DNA from 2 places in the Geobacillus sp. YF-1 genome. Region 2 is predicted to be linked to the other one. Evidence: a T-box and tRNA genes for the amino acid it is inferred to sense, from the RefSeq annotation. Region 2 holds a T-box; the other holds one or more tRNA genes.
What was found. A T-box is a leader RNA that pairs with one kind of tRNA and senses whether it is charged. The one in region 2 lies ahead of pheS (phenylalanine--tRNA ligase subunit alpha), so its partner is inferred to be a tRNA-Phe.
Positions count from the first base shown of each region.

Region 1: it has a tRNA-Phe gene. The T-box ahead of pheS (phenylalanine--tRNA ligase subunit alpha) is inferred to sense a tRNA for this amino acid. The anticodon was not compared.

Region 1 is NZ_CP199850.1:570,212-574,465, reverse strand. It holds tRNA gene ACTVIM_RS02890 (tRNA-Glu) at 107-178, opposite strand; tRNA gene ACTVIM_RS02885 (tRNA-Ser) at 184-276, opposite strand; tRNA gene ACTVIM_RS02880 (tRNA-Asn) at 285-359, opposite strand; tRNA gene ACTVIM_RS02875 (tRNA-Ile) at 481-554, opposite strand; tRNA gene ACTVIM_RS02870 (tRNA-Gly) at 562-632, opposite strand; tRNA gene ACTVIM_RS02865 (tRNA-His) at 944-1,016, opposite strand; tRNA gene ACTVIM_RS02860 (tRNA-Thr) at 1,028-1,100, opposite strand; tRNA gene ACTVIM_RS02855 (tRNA-Ser) at 1,232-1,322, opposite strand; tRNA gene ACTVIM_RS02850 (tRNA-Ile) at 1,339-1,415, opposite strand; tRNA gene ACTVIM_RS02845 (tRNA-Met) at 1,424-1,497, opposite strand; tRNA gene ACTVIM_RS02840 (tRNA-Ala) at 1,514-1,586, opposite strand; tRNA gene ACTVIM_RS02835 (tRNA-Pro) at 1,591-1,667, opposite strand; tRNA gene ACTVIM_RS02830 (tRNA-Arg) at 1,674-1,747, opposite strand; tRNA gene ACTVIM_RS02825 (tRNA-Leu) at 1,751-1,836, opposite strand; tRNA gene ACTVIM_RS02820 (tRNA-Gly) at 1,842-1,916, opposite strand; tRNA gene ACTVIM_RS02815 (tRNA-Lys) at 1,924-1,996, opposite strand; tRNA gene ACTVIM_RS02810 (tRNA-Thr) at 2,179-2,251, opposite strand; tRNA gene ACTVIM_RS02805 (tRNA-Phe) at 2,255-2,330, opposite strand; tRNA gene ACTVIM_RS02800 (tRNA-Asp) at 2,645-2,717, opposite strand; tRNA gene ACTVIM_RS02795 (tRNA-Met) at 2,722-2,798, opposite strand; tRNA gene ACTVIM_RS02790 (tRNA-Val) at 2,983-3,058, opposite strand; rRNA gene rrf (5S ribosomal RNA) at 3,069-3,185, opposite strand; rRNA gene ACTVIM_RS02780 (23S ribosomal RNA) at 3,401-4,254, opposite strand, start outside.
Region 2 is NZ_CP199850.1:2,641,395-2,645,648, forward strand. It holds gene pheT (phenylalanine--tRNA ligase subunit beta) at 1-1,519, opposite strand, end outside; gene pheS (phenylalanine--tRNA ligase subunit alpha) at 1,541-2,575, opposite strand; T-box leader at 2,615-2,856, opposite strand; gene ACTVIM_RS13145 (hypothetical protein) at 2,911-3,324, opposite strand; gene ACTVIM_RS13150 (TrmH family RNA methyltransferase) at 3,366-4,121, opposite strand; gene msrA (peptide-methionine (S)-S-oxide reductase MsrA) at 4,118-4,254, opposite strand, start outside.

The sequences.
Region 1 (4,254 bases), 1.4 Mb from region 2:
TGGAACCCATTATACCTCATGATGGCCTATTCGGCAAGAAAAAGCGCAATTTTCGACAAAAACAAGTTTGATAAAATGGCACCAGGCAACCTGGTGCCATAAGCAGTGACCCGTACGGGATTCGAACCCGTGTTACCGCCGTGAAAGGGCGGTGTCTTAACCACTTGACCAACGGGCCATGCATGGCGGAGAAGGCGGGATTTGAACCCGCGCGCCGCAAAACTGCGACCTAACGGTTTAGCAAACCGTCCCCTTCAGCCACTTGGGTACTTCTCCAGAGAAAATGGCTCCGCAAGTAGGATTCGAACCTACGACCTACCGGTTAACAGCCGGTTGCTCTACCGCTGAGCTATTGCGGAACGATTCAACACCATGTCCGTTTTCCTACGGGCTACCATACCGTTGCTCCATCCGGCAATGGTGGGACAACGGTTCACCGTTATTATAGCGAATCATCCGACAATATGCAATGGGAAATAGTGGGCCTAAGTGGACTTGAACCACCGACCTCACGCTTATCAGGCGTGCGCTCTGACCAGCTGAGCTATAGGCCCATCCAAAAGCGGGTGATGGGAATCGAACCCACGACATCAGCTTGGAAGGCTGAGGTTTTACCACTAAACTACACCCGCACATCGATTTCTTCAACCATTCACCACGCAATTTCGCGCCTCTTCCTCTACCAGCGCATTCAAAGAAGCGGAATGCGTCGAGGCTACTCGCAGCCTATTCGGTGAAGCTAAGGCTCGTGGCTGAGGTTTTACCACTAAACTACACCCGCACATCGATTTCTTCAACCATTCACCACGCAATTTCGCGCCTCTTCCTCTACCAGCACATTCAAAGAAGCGGAATGCGTCGAGGCTACTCGCAGCCTATTCGGTGAAGCTAAGGCTCGTGGCTGCAATTTTACCAAGAGCTTACTGGTTTTAAGAAGAAAAAGGGCGACTAGTGGGAATCGAACCCACGCATGCCAGAGCCACAATCTGGTGCGTTAACCACTTCGCCATAGTCGCCATGATGTTGATGCCGGCTGCAGGACTTGAACCCGCAACCTACTGATTACAAGTCAGTTGCTCTACCAATTGAGCTAAGCCGGCATAAATCCATATTATGCAATGCTTATCGTTTTTCCTAATAGTCAACTGGTCGAAAAAAGCGGAACGCTCAAACCGAGTTGATGCCGTCTCATTCTATTTGTGCCAACGGAGCTAAATGAGACGATTATTTATGGCGGAGGAGGAGGGATTCGAACCCCCGCGCGCCTTGCGGCGCCTCTCGGTTTTCAAGACCGACCCCTTCAACCACTTGGGTACTCCTCCAAAAAAACAACAATAATGGTGGACCTTGTAGGATTCGAACCTACGACCGGACGGTTATGAGCCGTCTGCTCTAACCAGCTGAGCTAAAGGTCCGATAAGAGTGGCGGTGGAGGGGATCGAACCCCCGACCTCACGGGTATGAACCGTACGCTCTAGCCAGCTGAGCTACACCGCCAAAACGGATGAAAAAGTGGAGCCTATCGGATTCGAACCGATGACCTCCTGCGTGCGGGGCAGGCGCTCTCCCAGCTGAGCTAAGGCCCCAAAGTGGTCGGGAAGACAGGATTTGAACCTGCGACCTCACGGACCCGAACCGTGTGCTCTACCAAGCTGAGCTACTTCCCGATAAAACGCGCTCGAGAGGATTCGAACCCCTAACCTTCTGATCCGTAGTCAGATGCTCTATCCAATTGAGCTACGAGCGCAAGTGCCGAGGGCCGGACTCGAACCGGCACGGTAGTCACCTACCCCAGGATTTTAAGTCCTGTGCGTCTGCCAATTCCGCCACCCCGGCGGCAGTGGAGCGGAAGACGGGGTTCGAACCCGCGACCCCCACCTTGGCAAGGTGGTGTTCTACCGCTGAACTACTTCCGCAACATGATGAGCCATGGAGGACTCGAACCTCCGACCCTCTGATTAAAAGTCAGATGCTCTACCTACTGAGCTAATGGCTCATGGTTTGGTATACACCCAAATATTTGACGATGCCCCTTCCTCTACCAGCCGACTCAAAGATGCCGAGTGCGTCGAGGCAACTCGCAGTAAACTCGAAGATGTATTGCTCGTTACTGAGCGAATGACTCATGGTGGTCCTTAGTGAAGCACACACTTGCATACTCTCAAGCAAAAGAAAAGATGCCGGCTGCAGGACTTGAACCCGCAACCTACTGATTACAAGTCAGTTGCTCTACCAATTGAGCTAAGCCGGCGAATGGTGGCTCGGGACGGAATCGAACCGCCGACACAAGGATTTTCAGTCCTTTGCTCTACCGACTGAGCTACCGAGCCATATGTTATTTTTTAACTCGCTCATTGATTGCCTATGCCTCTTCCTCTACCAGCTGATTCAAAGATGCTTGATGCGTCGAGGCAACTCGCAGCAAACTCGATGATGCTGATGCTCGTCTCTACCGACTGAGCTACCGAGCCATATGTTATTTTTTAACTCGCTCATTGATTGCCCTATGCCTCTTCCTCTACCAGCTGATTCAAAGATGCTTGATGCGTCGAGGCAACTCGCAGCAAACTCGATGATGCTGATGCTCGTCTCTACCAAGAAAGCAACCAAAATATATAGGGTTGTCATAATTTTTAAACAAAGACGGTCCCGACGGGACTCGAACCCGCGATCTCCTGCGTGACAGGCAGGCATGTTAACCACTACACTACGGGACCTTGTTGGTTGCGGGGGCAGGATTTGAACCTGCGACCTTCGGGTTATGAGCCCGACGAGCTACCGGACTGCTCCACCCCGCGACGATAAGAAGAGCAGTATCATTGAAATATTTGTTGCCTCTTCCTCTACCAGCTGATTCAAAGATGTTCGATGCGTCGAGGCAACTCGCAGCGTATTCGATGAAGCAAATGCTCGTTGCTCCACCCCGCGACGATAGAAGATGAACTTATTTCAATGATGCGCTGAATTTTGTATGTTTGAAAGTGGTGGAGGATGACGGGATCGAACCGCCGACCCCTTGCTTGTAAGGCAAGTGCTCTCCCAGCTGAGCTAATCCTCCATAAATATCCGCCTAGCAGCGACCTACTCTTGCAGGGGCGCTGGCCCCAACTACCATCGGCGCTGGAGGGCTTAACTTCCGTGTTCGGGATGGGAACGGGTGTTTCCCCTCCGCTATCACCACTAGGCTATTATCGACACATTTTATTATAAGGAAAGTAAGCGGATTGTCAAGGGCTTTTTCATTCCTTCAAAACTAGATAACCGTCGGAAGAAGCCGCGTGTCGTACTGTCTAGCTCCGGCCGCCATCGGCTCGCGACGCTTCGGTCCTGCTGTGGCGGTATAGCCTCCTCGCAGGCCCTCCAGCGCGTTTCGCCGATCGGCGGGCGGCCTCCGCTTTTCTAGGTTAAGCCCTCGATCGATTAGTATCCGTCAGCTCCACGTGTCGCCACGCTTCCACCTCGGACCTATCGACCTCGTCATCTTCGAGGGATCTTACTCGCCTAACGCGATGGGAAATCTCATCTTGAGGGGGGCTTCACGCTTAGATGCTTTCAGCGCTTATCCCGTCCGCACATAGCTACCCAGCGGTGCCCCTGGCGGGACAACTGGTACACCAGCGGTGCGTCCATCCCGGTCCTCTCGTACTAAGGACAGCTCCTCGCAAATTTCCTGCGCCCGCGACGGATAGGGACCGAACTGTCTCACGACGTTCTGAACCCAGCTCGCGTACCGCTTTAATGGGCGAACAGCCCAACCCTTGGGACCGACTACAGCCCCAGGATGCGATGAGCCGACATCGAGGTGCCAAACCTCCCCGTCGATGTGGACTCTTGGGGGAGATCAGCCTGTTATCCCCGGGGTAACTTTTATCCGTTGAGCGATGGCCCTTCCATGCGGAACCACCGGATCACTAAGCCCGACTTTCGTCCCTGCTCGACCTGTCCGTCTCGCAGTCAAGCTCCCTTGTGCCTTTGCACTCTCCGAATGATTTCCAACCATTCTGAGGGAACCTTTGGGCGCCTCCGTTACCTTTTGGGAGGCGACCGCCCCAGTCAAACTGCCCACCTGACACTGTCTCCCACCCCGCTCAGGGGTGCGGGTTAGAATTTCAATACCGCCAGGGTGGTATCCCACCGGCGCCTCCACCGAAGCTGGCGCTCCGGCTTCTCAGGCTCCCACCTATCCTGTACAAGCGATACCAAAATTCCATATCAGGCTGCAGTAAAGCTCCACGGGGTCTTTCCGTCCTGTCG
Region 2 (4,254 bases):
GGACGCGGCGGCGCTTCGCCTGGTACGGCGTGAGCCCGCCCGGTTTTGCCTCGGCCACCGGCAACGTCGCCGGCAAATGGTCGTAGCCGTACAAGCGGGCGACTTCCTCGATGATATCTTCTTCGATGGCAATGTCACGGCGGCGCGATGGGACATGAACGGTGAACGTTCCGGTGTCTTCGGTGAACGGAAATTGCAAGTTCGCCAAAATCGCGGCCACTTCCTCTTTCGACATCGCCGTGCCGAGGACGCCGTTGATCCGTTCAAGCGTGACCGTCACGACCACCGGCTCTTCTTTCCATGTGCTGGCTTCGACGATGCCGCCGACGACCTCACCGCCGGCGTATTCGGTCATCAACGCCGCGGCGCGTTCAAGCGCTTCTTTCGTCCGCGCCGGATCGATCCCTTTTTCAAAGCGGGTGCTCGCCTCGCTACGCAGCCCGTGGTCTTTCACCGCCTGGCGGATGACCGGGCTCGCAAAATACGCCGCTTCGATGAACACTGTTTTCGTGTCGTCACGCACTTCCGAATTGGCCCCGCCCATTACGCCGGCTAAGGCGACCGGCTCGCGGCCGTTCGTGATGACGAGATGATTGTCGGTCAGCTTCCGTTCGACATCGTCAAGCGTCACGATCGTTTCGCCTTCGTTCGCACGGCGGACGACGATCTCCTTCGAACCGAGGCGGTCGTAGTCAAACGCGTGCAGCGGCTGGCCGTACTCAAGCAAAATATAGTTCGTAATGTCGACGACGTTGTTGTGCGGGCGAATGCCGGCGGCCATCAAGCGCGCCTGCATCCAAAGCGGCGACGGGCCGATCCGGACGTTTTTCACGATCCGCCCGGCGTACAGCGGATTGTCTTCCGGCGCCTCGACGCGGACAGAAATGTAGTCATGGATCATTTCATCGTTTTCTTTGACCACCGCTTCCGGCAGCTTCACCGCGCGGCCGAGAATGGCGGCCACTTCATAGGCGACGCCGATCATGCTTAAGCAGTCAGCGCGGTTGGGCGTTAACGAGAGTTCGAGCACTTCATCGTGCAAGCCGAGCCATTCCAGCGCATCGGCGCCGACCGGCGCGTCGCTCGGGAAGACGAAAATGCCGTCGGCGTATGCTTTCGGCACGACTTTCGTTTCGATACCGAGCTCTTGGAGCGAACAAATCATGCCGTTTGACTCTTCGCCGCGCAGCTTCGCCCGTTTGATTTTAAAATGGCCCGGCAGCACCGCCCCGACTTTGGCGACAGCGACGTTTTGCCCTTTGGCGACGTTCGGGGCGCCGCAAATGATTTGCACCGGCTCTCCTTCGCCAAGATCGACAAGACACTTTCGCAGTTTGTCGGCGTTCGGATGCGGCTCGCATTCGAGCACGTGACCGATGACGATTCCTTTCATTCCCCGGTCAAGCGCTTCGACCCGCTCGACTTCAATGCCGCTTTTGGTGATGCGCTCCGCGAGCTCTTTGGCAGTGATGCCGGTCAAATCGACATACTCGCTTAGCCAACGGTAAGACACGAGCATTTAGAACCCCTCCTTTTTCTGCTATACACGCAAAAATTGCCGCAAGAAACGTAGATCGTTTTGATAAAAATGACGGATGTCATCAATGCCATACTTCAGCATCGCGATCCGCTCCGGCCCCATGCCGAACGCAAAGCCGGTGTACGTTTTCGAATCAAAGCCAGCCATCTCAAGCACGTTCGGATGCACCATGCCGGCGCCTAAAATTTCGATCCAGCCCGTGCCTTTGCAGACGCTGCAGCCGTGCCCTTCGCAGCGGAAGCAGGACACGTCGACCTCGACCGACGGCTCCGTAAACGGGAAAAAGCTCGGCCGGAAGCGGATGTCGCGCCCTTCCCCGAACAGCTTGCGGGCGAATTCGCGCAGCGTCCCTTTCAAGTCGCTCATCCGGATGTGGCGGTCCACCACCAAACCTTCAATTTGTGTAAACTGGTGCGAATGGGTCGCATCGTCGGTGTCGCGGCGGTACACTTTGCCCGGGCAAATGATTTTCACCGGGCCGCGCCCGCGGTGCTTCTCCATCGTCCGCGCTTGCATCGGCGATGTATGGGTGCGAAGCAAAATCTCTTCGGTGATGTAAAACGAATCTTGCATGTCACGGGCCGGGTGGCCTTTTGGCAAATTGAGGGCTTCAAAGTTGTAGTAGTCGGTCTCGACTTCCGGCCCTTCAGCGATCGTGTAGCCCATGCCGATAAACAAGTCTTCGATTTCCTCGATCACACGCGTCAGCGGATGCGCATTGCCAAGCCGCACCGGCCGGCCCGGCAGCGTCACATCGATCGCTTCGGCCGCCAGTTTTCGTTCGATTTCTTCTTCTTCCAGTTTCGTTTGTTTCGCCTCAAGCGCCTGTTGAATCGCCTCTCTCACTTCGTTGGCCAGCGCGCCGAGTTTCGGGCGTTCCTCCGGCGGCAGCGCCCCCATGCCGCGCAGCACTTCGGTAATCGGCCCTTTTTTGCCTAAGTAGGCGACGCGCACCTCATTGAGCGCTTTTAAATCGCCAGCTTGGTCAATTTTGGCAAGCGCTTCTCGCTCGAGTTCATGCAACCGTTCTTTCACGCCTATCCCTCCTCGTTTCAAATAAAAAAACCCGCCCCAGTAAGGGACGAGTTGTTGCTCGCGGTACCACCCTTGTTAACAGCACCAATGAAGACGCGCTGTTCGCTTCCTTGCCATAACGGCCAAAAGCCGGACCACCTTTACATCCCGCGTTGGGATGGTCCCGGTGTCAACTCGGGAGGTGAACTTCACTTGCGTCGGCCATAAAAACGCTCCCAGTCTATGGCGTTTTCTCCCTGGATGGCGAGCAGCAAGCTACTTTTCTCCGTCATCGTTGTTATCGGTATGGGAAATGTCGCTATTCATTATACGCAAATGGGCAGGCAAAGGCAAGGTCAGGCCGAGATTTCTTTGCGCAGCTCATCGATTTCCGCTTCCTGTTCAATCGAGCGGATCGCAAGGCGCTCCATAATTTTTTCCTGCCGCACTTGCCCTTCCTTGAGCGCGGCAACATCTTTTTTAACCCCTACCATGTCTTTTTTCATGGCATCCATGTCTTTTTTCATGGCGTCCATGTCTTTTTTCATGGCATCCATGTCTTTTTTCATGGCGTCCATGTCTTTTTTCATGGCGTCCATGTCTTTTTTCATGGCGTCCACATCACGTTGCAGGCGATCGACTTTGTCTTCAAGTTGCTTCACGCTTCCTTGCAGCTTGACGATATCGATGCGCATTTGTTCGATGTAGGCCCCTTGAACGTCAAGGCGCTCAAGCACCGCGTTCAACAGCGCCCGAAGTTCGTCATCCATACGCCTCCGCTCCCTTTTCCGATTGATTTTCAAATTTTATTTTACCGCACCGCCCGCAAAGAATAAAGCAAAATTCCGGCCGCCACCGCGACGTTGAGCGACTCCGCCTGGCCGTAAAGCGGGATGCAGACGTTTTCTGTCGTCATCTCGAGCAGCTCGCGCCGGACGCCGCTTCCTTCGTTGCCGACAAGCAAGGCGAACGAAGACGACGGACGAACGGTGCGGTAATCGGCGGCGTTCTCCAAGGCGGTGCCGTATACCGAAATGCCTTGCTTTTGGAAACGCGCGATCCACTGCGCCAGATCGCCTTTGACAACCGGAAGGTGAAACAGCGATCCTTGCGTCGCACGGACGACTTTCGGGTTGTACAAATCGGCGCATCCTTCCCCTAAAATGACCGCATCAATGCCGGCCGCATCAGCCGTGCGAATCATCGTGCCGAGATTGCCGGGGTCTTGCACGGCGTCAATGAGCAGCGCCGTGTTCACATCGCCAAGCTCGGCCGCGGCTTGCCGGCAGACAGCCATGATCCCTTGCGGTGTTTCCGTGCTGCTGATCGCCTTCATCACCGCTTCCGTTACGATCACCACCGGCACATCGCTGACGTTCCATCCCGGCGGAATGGCGGCACGCTCGTCCACAATCAGCTCGACAAGCGGCGCTTGGCTTTTTAGCGCCTCTTCGATGAGATGGAATCCTTCGAGCAAAAACCACCCGGTTTCGTCGCGCCCTTTTTTCGTCAGCAACTTTTTCCATTGCTTCACGCGCGCGTTTTTTGGCGATTCGATCCACTTCACCGCTTCGCCCCCCAATGTTTGGCGATAAATTCGTCGCGACCGGAAGCGGCCCGGTCTTGCTTGTAATGGTCCGGATTTTTCTTATGGTAGTTTTGATGGTACTCTTCCGCCGGATAAAACGTCGTGGCCGGCA